Regions from separate parts of the Coralliovum pocilloporae genome, predicted to be linked through region 3. Evidence: predicted binding sites of a transcription regulator. Region 3 holds the regulator's gene; each other region holds the start of a gene.
The links. Region 3 encodes LexA, which represses DNA repair genes until DNA is damaged. Its sites were predicted from a motif close to TGTTCNNNNTGTGTTCNG; they were not measured.

Region 1: a site for LexA is predicted at 2,253-2,270, ahead of RA157_RS07805 (ImuA family protein). Genes of this name have one in related genera too.
Region 2: a site for LexA is predicted at 2,050-2,067, ahead of parE (DNA topoisomerase IV subunit B). Genes of this name have one in related genera too.
Region 4: a site for LexA is predicted at 2,151-2,168, ahead of recA (recombinase RecA). Genes of this name have one in related genera too.

Annotation. Positions count from the first base shown of each region.
Region 1 is NZ_CP132542.1:1,674,401-1,678,318, reverse strand. It holds gene RA157_RS07810 (Y-family DNA polymerase) at 1-1,411, opposite strand, end outside; gene RA157_RS07805 (ImuA family protein) at 1,332-2,114, opposite strand; gene RA157_RS07800 (iron-containing alcohol dehydrogenase) at 2,414-3,574, shown strand; gene RA157_RS07795 (acyl-CoA thioesterase) at 3,584-3,918, shown strand, end outside.
Region 2 is NZ_CP132542.1:3,260,275-3,264,192, reverse strand. It holds gene RA157_RS14770 (electron transfer flavoprotein subunit alpha/FixB family protein) at 28-960, opposite strand; gene RA157_RS14765 (electron transfer flavoprotein subunit beta/FixA family protein) at 981-1,730, opposite strand; gene parE (DNA topoisomerase IV subunit B) at 2,135-3,918, shown strand, end outside.
Region 3 is NZ_CP132542.1:3,460,981-3,464,898, reverse strand. It holds gene RA157_RS15675 (ComEC/Rec2 family competence protein) at 1-2,183, shown strand, start outside; gene lexA (transcriptional repressor LexA) at 2,271-2,993, opposite strand; gene RA157_RS15665 (WbqC family protein) at 3,202-3,891, shown strand; gene RA157_RS15660 (tetratricopeptide repeat protein) at 3,904-3,918, opposite strand, start outside.
Region 4 is NZ_CP132542.1:423,254-427,171, reverse strand. It holds gene cckA (cell cycle histidine kinase CckA) at 1-145, shown strand, start outside; gene RA157_RS02090 (pseudouridine-5'-phosphate glycosidase) at 164-1,093, opposite strand; gene RA157_RS02085 (carbohydrate kinase family protein) at 1,116-1,997, opposite strand; gene recA (recombinase RecA) at 2,217-3,293, shown strand; gene alaS (alanine--tRNA ligase) at 3,489-3,918, shown strand, end outside.

The DNA of each region.
Region 1 (3,918 bases), 1.8 Mb from region 3:
GTCCGCTGGCTTTGACAACCCGAAAGGCCCGCTTCCGCCATTGAAATCGCGCAGGTGGCCCATCCGGAAGGTCTGCAATGACATCCACCACTTCCGGTCGCGACAAAAGTCTGATCGGGCGGTCTGCTCCGGCAGGCAGATCAATGGCCGGAGCAGCAAAGCCATCAAGCCCCGGCGAAACCGCATGGGCCCGTTCCGGGACATGACTCTGATTGAGAGCAAGTACGGACACGGCATCAGCACCAAGCCGGTTGCTGAACAGATCAACAACCCGCATCACGGCCCGGTCATCCTGTATCCGAGCTCCAGCTGCCATATCCGGCAAAGATGTCTGCTCACGATGCAGCAATTCTGTTTCAACGGCTTCAAGTGTCAGGGCGTCAAAGCCGAACCCGGCATCCAGCCCGTCCGTCCGGTCCTTTAGCAGTCGCAGAAAATGTTCTGTCTCATCACTGGCCCGGGCTGTTCTGATCACGATGGTGACAACGCCGCCTTCGGAGCGGAACAACAGCCCTGCAAGATGCCGTGCGCCCCGCCCCTTCTGCTGCAACAGCCTGCACAGATCTTCCAGCGCATCCGCCATCTGCTCCAGCAGGGCCTCTTCATGAACCAGCGGCTCGGCAAACGAGCGAATGATCTGATAGCGCATTCGGGGACGCATAGGCGACAAAGGTTCGTCTCGCAGCCCCCGGATCTGGTCAAGACGCCTGAGGACCGCCGCTGACAGAATATCTGTTTCAAAGCGGCGGGCCAGACTGTCCCGCGGAACCGTCATGATCTGCCCAATGGTTTTCAAACCCAGTCGACGGAGCATAAGCCCTGTTTCAAGGTCAAGACGCAAGGCATCCACCGGCAGGGGAGCAAGACGTTCCATGAGGGAGCCGTGGGGGACAATCAGATCTCCCTCACCATAACGCGCAAGCGCATATGCCCCACCGGGGGTTTCCGCAATCGCAACGCGATGCCTGAGCCCGAATCCTTCCAGCGCCCCGGACAGGTGCTGCAGAAGCGCTTCCTCTCCACCGAACAAATGGGCACTGCCGGTTATATCCAGCCAGAACCCGTCCGCACCATCCGGCGTAACCCAGGGACAGAACTGCTCGGCCCAGACACAAAGCGATTTGAGGCCTTTCCGATCACCCTCCGGGTCAGCATCCGCGGTCTGCAGGGCCGGTATCATGGACCGGGCATCCGCAAGGGTCATGCCTGCGGTGAGGCCTGTCCGCCGGGCAGGTCTGTTTATGGCAAAGAGTCTGGCTGCCCCGTTGAGGGTCTCTGTCAGGGCAAAAGGCTTGTCAAAATCCCATGCAGAAGAGTTACATTTGGCGGAATTACATGCGACGGGCCGGCCTTCGGACTTTATCCGCGAAGGGTACGATCTGGCCTGATGCTGTTTTTGCAGGCGACGCATGGCTCTGTCGATGGGCCATTGCTGCAGCCATATGGAAGCGATCCGTCTCATTGTCCCATCCAAGTTTCCAGCGCCCCGGACGCCCTCGCCGGATTTTCTCAAGGCCAACCTGCCACACAGGCTGGCCGGGACGTCTTGTGTCATAGCGCGCAGGCAGGCTCTGCTGAGGCTCAATCCGCCACCGCGCACTGGCAGCACTGGCACCAGCCGATGGTCCTGTCCGCATGAGAAAACAGGGCGTGCGCCCGTTCTGACCGGCCAGTTGCAGGCGCTGTGTTTCCCGAAAACCCACATCGTCAGCCTCACCAATGACCGCCGAAAATGCCCTGGCCCTCAATCCTTCCTCAAGGGCCCAAAGAACTTGCTGATCCTTTCTGACCAGCACATGGACAATCCTGTGTACAGGCAAACCAAGCCGCATGAGTCCTGGCGCATAAAGCCCGCCAAACTCCCGGAAGTGCCGATGCGTCATCACCCACAGGATGGCCTCATCCCGCTGCCCGTTTTCAGCCTGCTTCCGCAAGATCCGAGTTAAAAGGGCGAGACCAAATCCGCGTAGAGACGCCCCGGACGTGTAATCAGCGTCAAGCTCATAAAGCCCCTGTTCAGACATCCCGCCGCGCAGGGCCTCATCAACTTCGGGCGCACCGAGAGACAGAGATTTGTCTGCCCCGTCTGTACAGGCCAGCTGCCCTGACTCCATGGTTTCAACTTGTCTGATGCGCTGCCGCAGACACGCAAGAGCCTCTTGGCGAGACTGAAAACTCCCCGCCATATCACACCTTTCCATACTCTCTTAAACCTTTATCAGGACTCACTATTCTGTCCTGACATCCCTAATTGTTCTTGTTTTGTTCTAAAGAGTCAAGTCACCATTTCTATCTGCAAAAGACATCACGCTGGGGAGACAGGTTCTTCACCGAAAGGCCCCTTGACCCGCAGAATGAGCGATGGTCCATTTAAGGCTCTGATTTTCCAGCCTGCCAAGCTCCGAGAGTTGCCATGACATCCTTCACTTTCAATACGGCCAAAAGCATTGTGTGCGAACCCGGCGTCATTGCACGATTGGGCGAGCTTGCCCTGCCGCTTGTTGGGAATCATGTGCTTCTGGTCACAGATCCCGGTCTCATTCAGGCCGGTTTGCTGGAACCGGTCGAACAGGCCCTGAAAAAGGCTGGAATCGCTGTCACGCTCTTCAGGGATACCGTTGCGGACCCGCCTGAACACCTGGTTCTTGCGGCAACCGACCTGGCAAAAGAGACCAATGTCACAGGCGTGATCGGCTTCGGCGGAGGGTCCTCACTCGATATTGCCAAACTAGCAGCCCTTCTTGTCACCGGTACCGACAGACTGGACGATATTTACGGCATTGGTCAGGTCAGGGGTCGCCGCCTGCCGCTGATCCAGATACCTACCACGGCCGGAACCGGATCCGAGGTGACACCAATCTCCATCATCACCATTGGCGATGGGATCAAGAAAGGTGTTGTTGACCCGGAACTCCTGCCTGATCTGGCACTGCTTGATGCAGACCTGACCCTAGGCCTGCCTGCTCATGTAACAGCCGCAACCGGCATTGATGCCATGGTTCACGCCATTGAGGCCTATACATCGAAAAACCCGAACAACAACCCTCTCTCCCGGGCACTGGCAAAAGAAGCCCTTCGCCTGCTCGGGGCCAATATCGAAACAGCGGTTTTCAACGGCCAGGACAGACAGGCCCGCTCCGACATGCTGCTGGGCTCTTTGATGGCCGGGCAGGCCTTTGCCAATTCACCTGTGGCAGCTGTTCACGCTCTGGCCTACCCCATTGGCGGCTTCTTCCATGTTCCCCACGGGCTTTCCAATGCGCTGGTTCTGCCCCATGTGCTCAGATTCAATGCAAAAGTCTGCGCCCAGAGTTATGTGGAACTGGCACCCTGGGCCTTTCCATCCATGGATATGAGCGGCAGCGTTGCAAGTCTTGCCGACCGCTTCATCAGCACACTTGCCAGGCTATCGGAGAAACTGGGACTCGAAACCAATCTGCGCCAGGTCGGCATTGCAGAGCCTGATCTGGAAAAGCTGGCAAAAGAAGCCATGGGGCAGACCCGACTCCTCGTCAACAATCCACGCGACATTCAGGAAGTTGATGCTCTGACCATTTATCGCAGCGCCTGGTAGGTATTCATCATGACAGATCGACTGTATCCGGATACCCGTGATGATTATCGCTACTTTCTGACCATTCAAACACGCTGGATGGACAATGATGCCTACGGACACGTGAACAATGTCACCTATCTCAGCTATTTTGACACTGTTGTGAATCAGTATTTAATTGATCAGAATACTCTCAATATTGAAGAAAGTTCTGTTATTGGTCTCGTTGTCGAAACACGATGCAGCTACTTTGACTCCATATCTTTCCCTGACATCGTTCATGCTGGTTTGCGTATTGCTCGTATAGGAACAACATCTGCTACTTATAATATTGGAATATTTAAAAATGATAATTATAAAACTGC
Region 2 (3,918 bases), 200 kb from region 3:
AAGATGTGAAAGAACTGGAACGGCTGGTTAGCCGAGTTCTTTTTCCATTTCAGGCAGCGCGTCAAACAGGTCTGCAACGAGACCGTAATCAGCAACCTGGAAGATCGGAGCTTCGTCGTCCTTGTTGATGGCAACGATGATCTTGGAATCTTTCATACCGGCCAGGTGCTGGATAGCGCCTGAGATACCGCAAGCGATATAGAGGTCAGGTGCAACCACCTTACCGGTCTGACCAACCTGCCAATCGTTTGGTGCGTAACCGGCATCAACAGCAGCACGGGACGCACCAACAGCGGCACCAAGCTTGTCAGCAACCGGCAGAATGACTTCCTGGAACTTCTCTTCAGAGCCCAGCGCGCGACCACCGGAGATGATGATCTTTGCAGAGGTCAGTTCCGGACGCTCGCTTTCAGAAAGTTTGTTCTCAACAAAAGAGGACAGACCCGGGTTATCAGCAGCAGCAATGGATTCAACCGGTGCAGAACCGCCAGCTTCAGCAGCTGCGAAAGACGCGGTCCGGACCGTGATGACTTTTTTCGCATCACCGGACTGAACTGTCTGGATGGCGTTACCTGCATAGATCGGACGCTCAAACGTATCAGCGGATTTCACAGCGGTGATTTCCGAGATCTGCATGACATCCAGAATAGCAGCAACGCGCGGCAGAACGTTTTTGCCGTCTGTGGTCGCAGGAGCAACGATGGCATCATAAGAGCCAGCGAGGCCAACGATCAGAGCAGCAGTCGGCTCGGCCAGACGTGCTTCCAGTTCAGCAGCATCAGCAACCAGAACCTTGGCAACACCGGACAGCTTGGAAGCTTCTTCTGCAGCAGCACCACAGTCTTTACCGGCAACCAGAACATGGACGTCAGAGCCCAGTTCAACAGCAGCGGTCAGAGCTTTGGCAGTGCCATCGGAAAGAGCGGAATTATCATGATCCGCAAACAAAAGCGTTGTCATTATCGTTCACTCCTTCCCGATCAGATGACGCCAGCTTCATCACGAAGCTTGGAGACCAGTTCAGAAACAGATCCGACCTTCACACCAGCAGCACGTGCCGGTGGTTCTTCGGTGTTGAGAACCGTCAGACGCGGGGCAACATCAACGCCGAGATCAGCAATCGCTTTGGTATCAAGCGGCTTTTTCTTGGCTTTCATGATGTTTGGCAGAGACGCGTAGCGTGGCTCGTTCAGACGAAGATCAGCAGTCAGGATTGACGGTGTCTTCAGTTCAACGGTCTGCAGGCCGGCATCAACTTCACGGGTGACTGTCAGCTTGTCGCCGTCCAGCTCGATCTCGGAAGCGAATGTGCCGATGGACCATCCGAGCAGTGCAGAAAGCATCTGGCCTGTCTGGTTGGCATCATCGTCAATTGCCTGCTTGCCGAGGATTACGAGGCCTGGCTGTTCTTCATCAACAACGGCTTTCAGAGCCTTGGCCACACCAAGAGGCTCAACAGCGTCGTCGGACTGAATAAGAATAGCGCGGTCGGCACCCATAGCCAGTCCGGTCCGCAGCGTTTCCTGAGACTGAGCCGGGCCGATTGACACGACGACAACCTCAGAAGCCTTGCCGGCTTCTTTCAGACGAAGAGCAGCTTCAACCGCAATTTCGTCAAACGGATTCATGGCCATCTTGACATTGGCAAGATCCACACCTGAACCGTCACTTTTCACGCGAATTTTGACGTTGTAGTCAACAACCCGCTTACAAGGTACCAAAACCTTCATTCGTCTAAGCTCCCAAACTTCGGTCGCACGTTATAAATCGAAACCCGCAGCAGATATACGCGGGCCGTAAACCCAAAGCTGTTATCGTTTCGACATGGAATAAGCAAGTTTGGTCGTATTGCGACCAGTCCGTAATCCGTAGCATAAAATGAGCGTGAATAAAGACCAAATATGCCAAACTTAAAACAGTTCAAAAAACTCAGGGTTTCCCTTGCCTGAATCATATATCGGCAAGATGGCGACCGACCATACAGCCGGACGGATGGCCACGCCTCTTTTCTGACCATTCCGAGGTCTGCTCAGACATGTCCAGACCGGACGGAACATAGACGGAACGACAATCTTCCCGGTTCGTGTATTCTTGTGTCAGATGCGTGATTGATTCGGCCCTGTCGTCGCTATAGATGCGACACCATATATGCGGGCGGATTTGGCGGAAAGACAGAATGAGTAACGATAACGACCTCTTTGCGGAACTTGAGGCCAGCGTTTCAGCGCTGAAGGCATCGCAGGCAAAAACCGGACGCAAGACCAAACCGCAGGCCTTGAACGCCAAGGAAGACGGCCAGCCCGTGAAGACTGCAGAAGCCCCGCCCCCAGCACCCGCTCAGTCAAAGAAACCGTCCCCGCGCAAGTCAGACGCAATCCCGGCGGCCGTTGCAGGTGAAGATTATGACGCATCCGCAATCGAGGTGCTGGAAGGGCTGGAGCCGGTTCGCCGCAGACCGGGCATGTATATTGGCGGCACCGATGAAAAGGCGCTGCATCATCTGTTTGCCGAAGTTATCGACAATTCCATGGACGAGGCCGTTGCAGGTCATGCGTCCTGGATTGAAGTTGCTCTGGATGCAGACGGCTATCTGACCGTTACGGATAATGGTCGCGGCATTCCGGTCGACCCGCATCCCAAATTCAAGGACAGGTCGGCTCTTGAAGTGATCATGACCACCCTGCACGCTGGCGGCAAGTTCGATTCAAAGGTCTACGAGACTTCTGGCGGGCTCCACGGTGTCGGTGTATCGGTGGTCAACGCCCTCTCCGATGATCTCGTCGTTGAAGTGGCCCGTGGTCGCAAGCTCTACCGGCAGAGCTTTTCTCGGGGCATTGCGCAAGGCGGACTCGAATCCCTTGGCGATGTCCATAATCGGCGCGGCACCAGAGTTCGCTTCCATCCGGATCCTGAAATTTTTGGCAAATCCGCCCGCTTCCGTCCTGACCGCCTGTTCAAGATGGCCCGTTCAAAAGCCTATCTCTTTGGCGGCGTCGAAATTCGCTGGTCCTGTGACCCGGCCCTTCTCGATGAAAAATCGGAAGCTCAGGAAAAGGCCGTGTTCCACTTCCCTGGCGGCCTGAAGGACTATCTGAGCTCATCACTCGGCAAGCAGAACTTTGTCACCGACACGGTCTTTTCCGGCAAGACGGAACGCCAGGGTGGTCATGGTTCTGTTGAATGGGCCGTCTCCTGGTTTGGCGGTGATGGCTTTGTGCATTCCTATTGTAATACGGTCCCGACCCCTGAAGGCGGCACCCATGAATCCGGCCTTCGGATGGCGCTCCTGCGCGGGCTGAAAACCTATGCGGATATTACCGGCAACAAGAAAGCCTCGGTGATTACAGGCGATGACGTGATGACGTCCGCAGGCGCCATGCTGTCTGTGTTCATCCGCGAGCCGGAGTTCGTCGGGCAGACAAAGGACAAGCTGGCCACAACGGAAGCGACCCGCATTGTTGAGAACGCCCTGCGGGACGCATTTGATCACTGGCTGGCCGCCTCCCCTCAACAGGCCAACAAGCTTCTGGACTGGGTGATTGAACGGGCGGAAGAACGCCTGCGTCGCCGCAAGGAAAAAGAAGTCAACCGCAAGACGGCTGTGCGCAAGCTGCGCCTGCCGGGCAAGCTCGCCGATTGCTCACAGACAGCCGCCCAAGGCTCTGAAATCTTCATCGTTGAGGGTGATTCCGCTGGCGGTTCTGCCAAACAGGCCCGCAACCGGGCCAATCAGGCCATCCTTCCCCTCCGCGGCAAGATCCTCAATGTCGCCAATGCCGGGCGGGAAAAGCTTGCAGCCAACCAGCAGCTTGCCGACCTGATCCAGGCGCTTGGTTGCGGAACGCGCAGTCAGTATCGAGATGACGACCTCCGCTATGAAAAGGTCATCATCATGACGGATGCTGACGTTGACGGTGC
Region 3 (3,918 bases):
AAACTCTGCGGTATTTTTCCACCCGGCTTGCTGACGAGTTTCGTGGAGACCTTGAACGGGGGCGCCTGTTTCTGTGGACGCCGTTTCTTATTGGTACCGGTATTCTGCTGTACTTCTCTGCCCCGCATGAACCCAATGCGATTGTTATCGGATGCCTCCTGGTTCTGGCTGTCTGTGCTTTAATCGGGGGAATCAACCGAACGGGTCTGGGGCGTTTTCTCCCTCTCTCAGGTCTGGTTTTTGTTGGCTTTGCCATAGCCACATTGCAGACTGCCCGTATTGGAACAGAGTTCATAGACAGGGAACGCTCTGTCACCGTGACAGGGTTTGTTGAATGGGCTGAGTTCCGGCCTGTCGGGCAGCGGTTCCTGCTGCGTGTTGATCCATCACAGTCATCTCCAGGGCTTCCCGCGCGCGTTCAGGTTTCAGCCCGATCCGTTGATCAGGGGATGCTGATGTCAGGAACCGTGATCACAGGTCGGGCGCGCCTGTTGCCGCCATCCGGTCCGGCTATTCCCGGTGGCTATGATTTCAGACGCGCTGCGTTTTTCGATGGCAAAGGGGCTATCGGCTATTTCTACGGCAAACCTGATTTCGGTGAAAGTGACATGTCCTGGCCGCTCGCCAGTCATGTGCGGGCGACCCTTTCAGATATAAGGCAAAGTCTGGCTCTGCGTATTATGGAGAGCCTGCCGGGCAGGAACGGCGCGCTTGCTGTAGCGCTGGTTACAGGGGATAGAGGGCTGATACCCAACGACACTGTAGAAGCCCTGCGTGCCTCTGGCCTTGCGCATGTCCTGGCTATTTCCGGAATGCATATGGCGATTGTTGCTGGAGCTGTCTACTGGCTCTTGCGTGCCATATTCGCGGCGTTTCCATATCTCGCTCTCCATCATCCGATCAGGAAGTGGGCGGCTACGGGAGCTCTTCTGTCTGCCGTGATTTATCTTGCCTTGTCCGGGGCCGGTGTGGCGACACAGCGGGCCTTTATCATGACAGCTATATTTCTGACAGCCGTCTTGTTTGATCGAAGCGCCCTGACGCTCAGAAACCTCGCTTTGGCAGCGCTATGTGTGCTTCTGATCGCGCCGGAGAGCCTTCTGTCCCCAGGATTTCAGATGTCTTTCGCCGCTGCGGCCAGTCTGATTGCAGTGTTTGAGCGATTGACCTGGTCAAGAGATAGTAACGGACACGCAAGCCTGGTGATGGAGCAGCCCGGACGATTTGCAGCTGCCTTGAGGACCCTTATCCGCTGGTTCGGTGCTCTGATCCTGTCTTCCCTTGTTGCCGGCCTGGCAACGGGTATCTTTGCAGCCTATCATTTCAACCGCGTGGCGGAGTTTGGTCTGATTGCCAACAGCCTGGCGATGCCTGTTGTCACCTTCATCTTGATGCCGGTTCTTCTGCTGGGTGTTCTGCTGATCCCGTTTGGGTATGACAGTCTCGCGTTTTCTGTGGTCGGATGGTCGCTTGATGCTGTGGTCGGGATTGCGAATTGGGTTGATCAACTCAGCGATTTCGGCGGGATTGGTCAGTTTCCTGCAGCAACGCCTGTTCTGGCTGGATTGGGGCTTGGCTGGTTGTGCATCTGGTCAAACCGCTGGCGATGGCTCGGTTTTGCCGTTCTGTTGATAGCGGTTTCTATCAAGCCACTGCACAGACAGCCCGACATCCTGGTTGCTGAAAGCGGGGCGCAGGTGGTTTACCGTTTGTCATCGGGTCAATACCAACTCGTTCAAACCCGGCGCAACACATTCACAGCAGAACTTTGGGCTCAGGCTCTTGCGGACCCGGATCTGTTGTCATCAACCAAAAACGATTCTGATGCCTTAAGCTGTGATGATCAGGGTTGCGTTCTTCGCGCAGCGCATGTGCTCTCAGTCGCCAAGAGCCCTGAGGCAGCGCATTGGGATTGTCATTCTGCTGATATCGTCATCAGCCGTTTTCCTTTGCCCGAGACATGCAAGGCTGATTTGGCTATCGATGGTCAACGGTTGAGAGAGCAGGGTACATTGGCTGTCTATCTTTCCGAGGTTATTGAGAACCCGACAGCCAACATCAATCAGGGGAATTCACGAAACGACTTTTACGTTGTGCCTGCCGCCTCAAATCATAACCGCCCCTGGTCCCGTAACAGACAGAAAGCTGCGTCCAGTCAATTGGGTCAGAGCAAATTGCGCTGAATGGGATCCAGACCACAGGCTCAACACCTTTGCTGGAGCGGTCTTTTCGCCAAACCGGCTTCCACTTTGGCGCATCACGCTTTCGGTTCAATACTGGCGAACGAGCCCGACCAGACGGCCTTGCACCTTTACACGGTCAGGTCCGAAAATTCGCGTCTCATAGGCCGGGTTTGCTGCTTCAAGTGCAATGGAAGCCCCTTTTTTGCGCAGGCGCTTCAGAGTGGCTTCTTCATCGTCCACAAGAGCAACGACAATATCGCCGGTATTCGCTGATTCTGTCTTGAAAATCAGAACTGTGTCGCCATCCAGAATGCCTGCCTCAATCATGGAGTCGCCCTTGACCTCAAGCGCGTAGTGATCGCCTGGTTTCGAGGACAGAAGCTCCGGAGGAACTGCGATGGTATGGGAATGGCTCTGAATGGCAGAGATTGGCGTCCCCGCTGCGATACGACCCATCACCGGGATTGAAACGGACTGCCCGGCATCATCGAACTGATCGTTGGTTGGCTTGGCTGGTGGTTTCTTGCCAAGAGAGCCTTCAATAACAGCCGGAGAGAACCCCTTCTGCCGTGGTGACGCCAGACTGGGGGATACGGATTCCGGTAACTTGATAACCTCAAGTGCTCGCGCCCGGTTTGGAAGCCGTCGCAGAAAGCCACGTTCCTCAAGCGCAGTGATAAGGCGATGAATGCCTGACTTGGACCTGAGATCAAGCGCGTCCTTCATCTCGTCAAAGGATGGCGGAATGCCCGTTTCTTTCAAACGCTCATGAATGAACAGCAAAAGTTCATATTGTTTCTGAGTGAGCATACCACCCTCCGGACCGATTTCTGATCGAATCAATGCGTACAAAACGCGAACATAGAATACATATTCTGGTTATGTTCTTCAAGAGAGGTTAACGTCACGGCAAATTTGATGTGTGGTTTTCGATATGGTTTGCTCTATTTTCGATAATATTGGCGGAGAGAGTCGCGCCCTCGACTTGTAAGCTACCCTGAGTTTTTACCGGACAGTCATGAAAAAAGTTGCGATCCTTCAGTCCAATTATATTCCCTGGAAAGGGTATTTTGACATCATCCGACAGGTGGATCTGTTCATTTTTCATGATGATCTACGCTACACAAAAAATGACTGGCGGAACCGGAATCGCATTCAGACAGAGACAGGTAGTCGATGGGTTACGATTCCTTGCGGGACGGATCAAAACAGGCTGATTAATGAGGTGAGGGTAGACCAGGTGGACTGGCAGGCCCAGCACTATCGACTGTTGGAAGAGAACTATCGAGCTGCACCTTACTGGGATGTCTATTCTGACTTTGTCAAAGAGGTCTATTTGAAAAGAAAATGGCAGTTTCTTTCCGAGCTGAACCAGTTTCTGATCCGCCATATTGCTTCCGAGTTTCTTGGTGCGCAGACCGCATTTGATCAGTCTGAAAACTATAACCTGTCTCACCGTGGTGAAGCGCGCGTGCTGGAACTTCTCACGAAAGCCGGAGCCACCCGTTATCTCAGCGGTCCGGCCGGGCGAAATTACCTGCAGGAAAACAGCTTTGATGATTGCGGTATCATGCTCGAATATATGGATTATTCATCTTATCGCCCCTACAGGCAATGCCACGAGCCATTCGATCATGCCGTTACGATACTGGATCTGCTCTTTAATACTGGACCGGATGCGCTGGACTATATGTTGCCGTGTGACTGATCGGGTGTGATGTCAGGTTTCACCTGC
Region 4 (3,918 bases), 880 kb from region 3:
GATTTTTGTGTCAGGCTATGCGGAGGATGCCTTCCGGCGCAATCTGCCTGAGAATGAGACATTCCATTTCCTGCCGAAACCGTTCTCGCTCAAGCAATTGGCGACCAAGGTGAAGGAAGTTCTGTCAGAGACGAATGCAGGATAACAGCCTGACTGTCGGCATTTATGTGTTGTGGACCCGGGTTAGTCTGGCAGCGATCTCTGCTGCGAGCTTTGCGTTGTTCTTCACAAGCGCGATATTGGCAACGAGGCTTCTGCCTTCTGTCAGTTCATAGATGCGCTGTAGAAGGTAAGGGGTCACACCTTTGCCCGATATCCCTGCGTCTTCGGCATTTCCGAGAGCGACAGCGATATGGTTCTCCATCTCTTCTCTGGGAATCTCGTGATCCGCAGGGATAGGGTTTGCCACCAGCATGCCTTCGCCGGCATTGAGTATCCTGCGGGTTTCATGAAACGCACTGATCTCCTCAGGACTGTCGCAGCGGAGCGGTGCGGGAAGGGGAGAACTGGCTGACCAGAAGGCTGGAAAACTGTCTGTCCCATAAGAAATGACCGGTATGCCCCTGGTCTCGAGAACCTCAAGAGTCTTGGGCAGATCAAGCAGAGCTTTTGCGCCTGCTGAGACGACAATGACCGGTGTTTTGGTGAACTCATCCAGATCCGCGGAAATATCGAAGCTTTCTTCGGCCCCTCTGTGAACGCCGCCAATGCCGCCGGTGGCGAAAACCTCGATACCTGCCTGATGTGCGGCCATCATGGTGGCTGCGACTGTGGTTGATCCGGTTTTCTTCAGGGCGACTGCATAGGCCAGATCGGCCCGCGAGAGCTTCATTGCTTTTCTAGCCTGGGCCAGTCGCTCAAGTTCGTCGTCTTCAAGGCCGATATGAAGGTGACCGTCCAGAACAGCAATGGTTGCCGGGATTGCGCCATTGTCGCGTACTGTCTGCTCGACCTCTCGGGCGGTTTCCAGATTCTGCGGGTAGGGCATGCCATGGGTGATAATGGTGCTTTCCAGAGCCACTATAGGCTGCTTTTGTGCCTTGGCCTGCTGGACAGCCTGACTTTCGATTATTCTGAAGGGTGTTTCACTCATGGCGCGGCTGTCCGGTTTGGTTTCAGGATGAGATGTGATCGGTAGTTAAACTGCCTAGCTGTTGCAAGGCAAGTCTGGCAGTTGAGAGGGCGGACCGGACGCTGTTCGCAAGGGACTGCCCATTCACATGGCCGCTCAAAACCCCGGCTATCAGCGCATCTCCCGCACCTGTTGCCGATACCTGGGCGATTGCGGTTACGGGTATCATCTCGATTGTGTCACCCTCCAGACAGGCAATTGGGTTTGGACCATCGGTGATCAGGGCCCGTTTGCAGCCGATCGCCTGTATCTGACTGGCCAGCTCTTCTGTACTGGTGGCGTCACAAGACAACAGGGACAGAGCTTCGGACCGATTGCAAAAGACAAGGTCGAAGGCGGTCAGGCTGTTCTCTAACCGCCTGGCTTTTGCAATTGAGACCGCATCGACTGCGAGGAACGGACGTGGTGCAAGAGAGGCGAGCCAGTCGAGCGCGTCTGCCGAGCAGTTCGTATCGGCAAACACCAACGACGCCTGCTGGATGATGTCCGCATGCGTTGAAATCAGGTCTGCAGACAGAGCGGAATAGATGTCCATGGCGGCAATGGCTGTCACCAGATCTCCGGCTTCATCCTCAATGGCCAGATACCGGGCTGTCTCTCTGCCAGGAACCTGATGCAGCAGTTCTGTTGACAGACCGTCGGACCGGCATCTGGACAGCAGGGTTTGTCCGTCCTGATCATCACCAATCACGGAGAGCAGGCCGATAGCATGACCCGAACGGACAAGCAGGCTCGCCACATTCCGCGCGACACCCCCTGCATGGACGGTCATGGTGCCGGGGTTGGACGTATGGAGTTTTGCCTTGCCATGCGTTCTGCCAATCTGATCAAGATGTGCGCCACCAATGCAGATGATGCGTGTCATATGCTCCCCCAATCAGGTTCAGATAAGCGAATCAACGTTATCATACCGTGCCCGTGTATCTGGCTCATCAATTCTGCAACCTGCGTGAGACAAAAATAGAACATGTATAGAAATTTCATTTTATATCAGTATCTTAATACCCTCTTTTCAAAAGAGAACAAAAGTGGTACAAATAGTTTCAATTGAAAGGTTCGATGCCCTGTGAAATAGAGGTGCGATATGTCTCAGAATACGCTTCGGCTCGTCGAGGGGAATGGTATGGATAAGCAGAAGGCGCTTGATGCGGCTTTAAGTCAGATTGATCGGGCCTTTGGCAAGGGGTCCATCATGCGGTTGGGCCAGAAGCAGACCATGGATATTGAGGCCATTTCCACGGGCTCTATCGGTCTTGATATTGCTCTGGGGATCGGTGGTCTGCCAAAAGGGCGTATCGTCGAGATCTATGGTCCGGAATCATCCGGTAAAACCACCCTTGCATTGCACACGGTTGCCGAAGCGCAGAAGACCGGTGGCATCTGCGCCTTTGTGGACGCCGAGCACGCGCTTGACCCGATCTATGCCCGAAAGCTTGGAGTTGATCTGGATGAGCTGCTGATCTCACAGCCGGACACGGGTGAGCAGGCGCTTGAGATTGCTGATACGCTGGTGCGTTCCGGCGCTGTTGATGTTCTGGTGGTGGATTCTGTTGCGGCCCTGACGCCCCGGGCAGAGCTTGAAGGGGAGATGGGTGATAATCAGCCAGGCCTTCAGGCACGCCTGATGAGCCAGGCCATGCGTAAGTTGACCGGCTCGATCAGCCGATCGAACTGCATGGTGATCTTCATCAACCAGATCCGTATGAAAATCGGCGTGATGTTCGGCAGCCCTGAAACCACAACAGGTGGTAATGCGCTGAAGTTCTATGCATCTGTCCGTCTTGATATCCGCCGTATTGGCGCGATCAAGGATCGGGATGAGGTGATTGGCAACCAGACCCGAGTGAAGGTGGTCAAGAACAAGGTTGCTCCTCCGTTCAAGCAGGTGGAATTTGACATCATGTATGGAGAAGGGGTGTCGAAGACCGGCGAACTTCTTGATCTTGGTGTGAAGGCTGGGATTGTCGAGAAATCCGGTGCCTGGTTCTCCTATGACAGTCAGCGTCTGGGGCAGGGGCGGGAAAATTCCAAGACCTTCCTTCGGGAGAACCCGGATGTAGCGGGTAAGATTGAACTGGCTATCCGTCAGAATGCGGGTCTTATCGCTGAAAAGATCCTTGAAGAGGGTCCGGGCCTTGAAGATGATGGCGACGACGAATAAAGCCAGTACTCCTGTGCATCAGACACGACTTTGCAGGCGGCCATGTGGTCGCCTGTTGTCTTTTCTGCTTGGGCTTAATCGAGAGTGTGGACACTGGACCTTCTCATCGCTAAAACCGATGGCAAACCAGACCTAATGCCGATGCGCTGGCCCGTGCCTTTGCGCATCCTGTAAGACCGAGAGATCATATCCCGCATGTCAGGCGTCAAAGAGATCCGTTCCACTTTCCTCGACTATTTTGCCAAGAACGGTCACGAGGTGGTGTCATCCAGCCCGCTGGTTCCCCGTAATGATCCGACTTTGATGTTCACCAATGCCGGTATGGTGCAGTTCAAGAACGTTTTTACGGGCCTTGAGCAGCGTCCATATTCCCGTGCTGTGACATCACAGAAATGCGTTCGGGCCGGGGGCAAGCACAACGATCTGGATAATGTCGGTTATACCGCGCGTCATCATACTTTCTTTGAGATGCTGGGGAACTTCTCCTTCGGCGACTACTTCAAGGATGTGGCGATCGAGCTGGCCTGGAACCTGGTGACCCGTGAATATGGTCTGCCGAAAGACAAGCTTCTGGTGACGGTCTATTCTGAAGATGATGAGGCGTTCGGTCTCTGGAAATCGATTG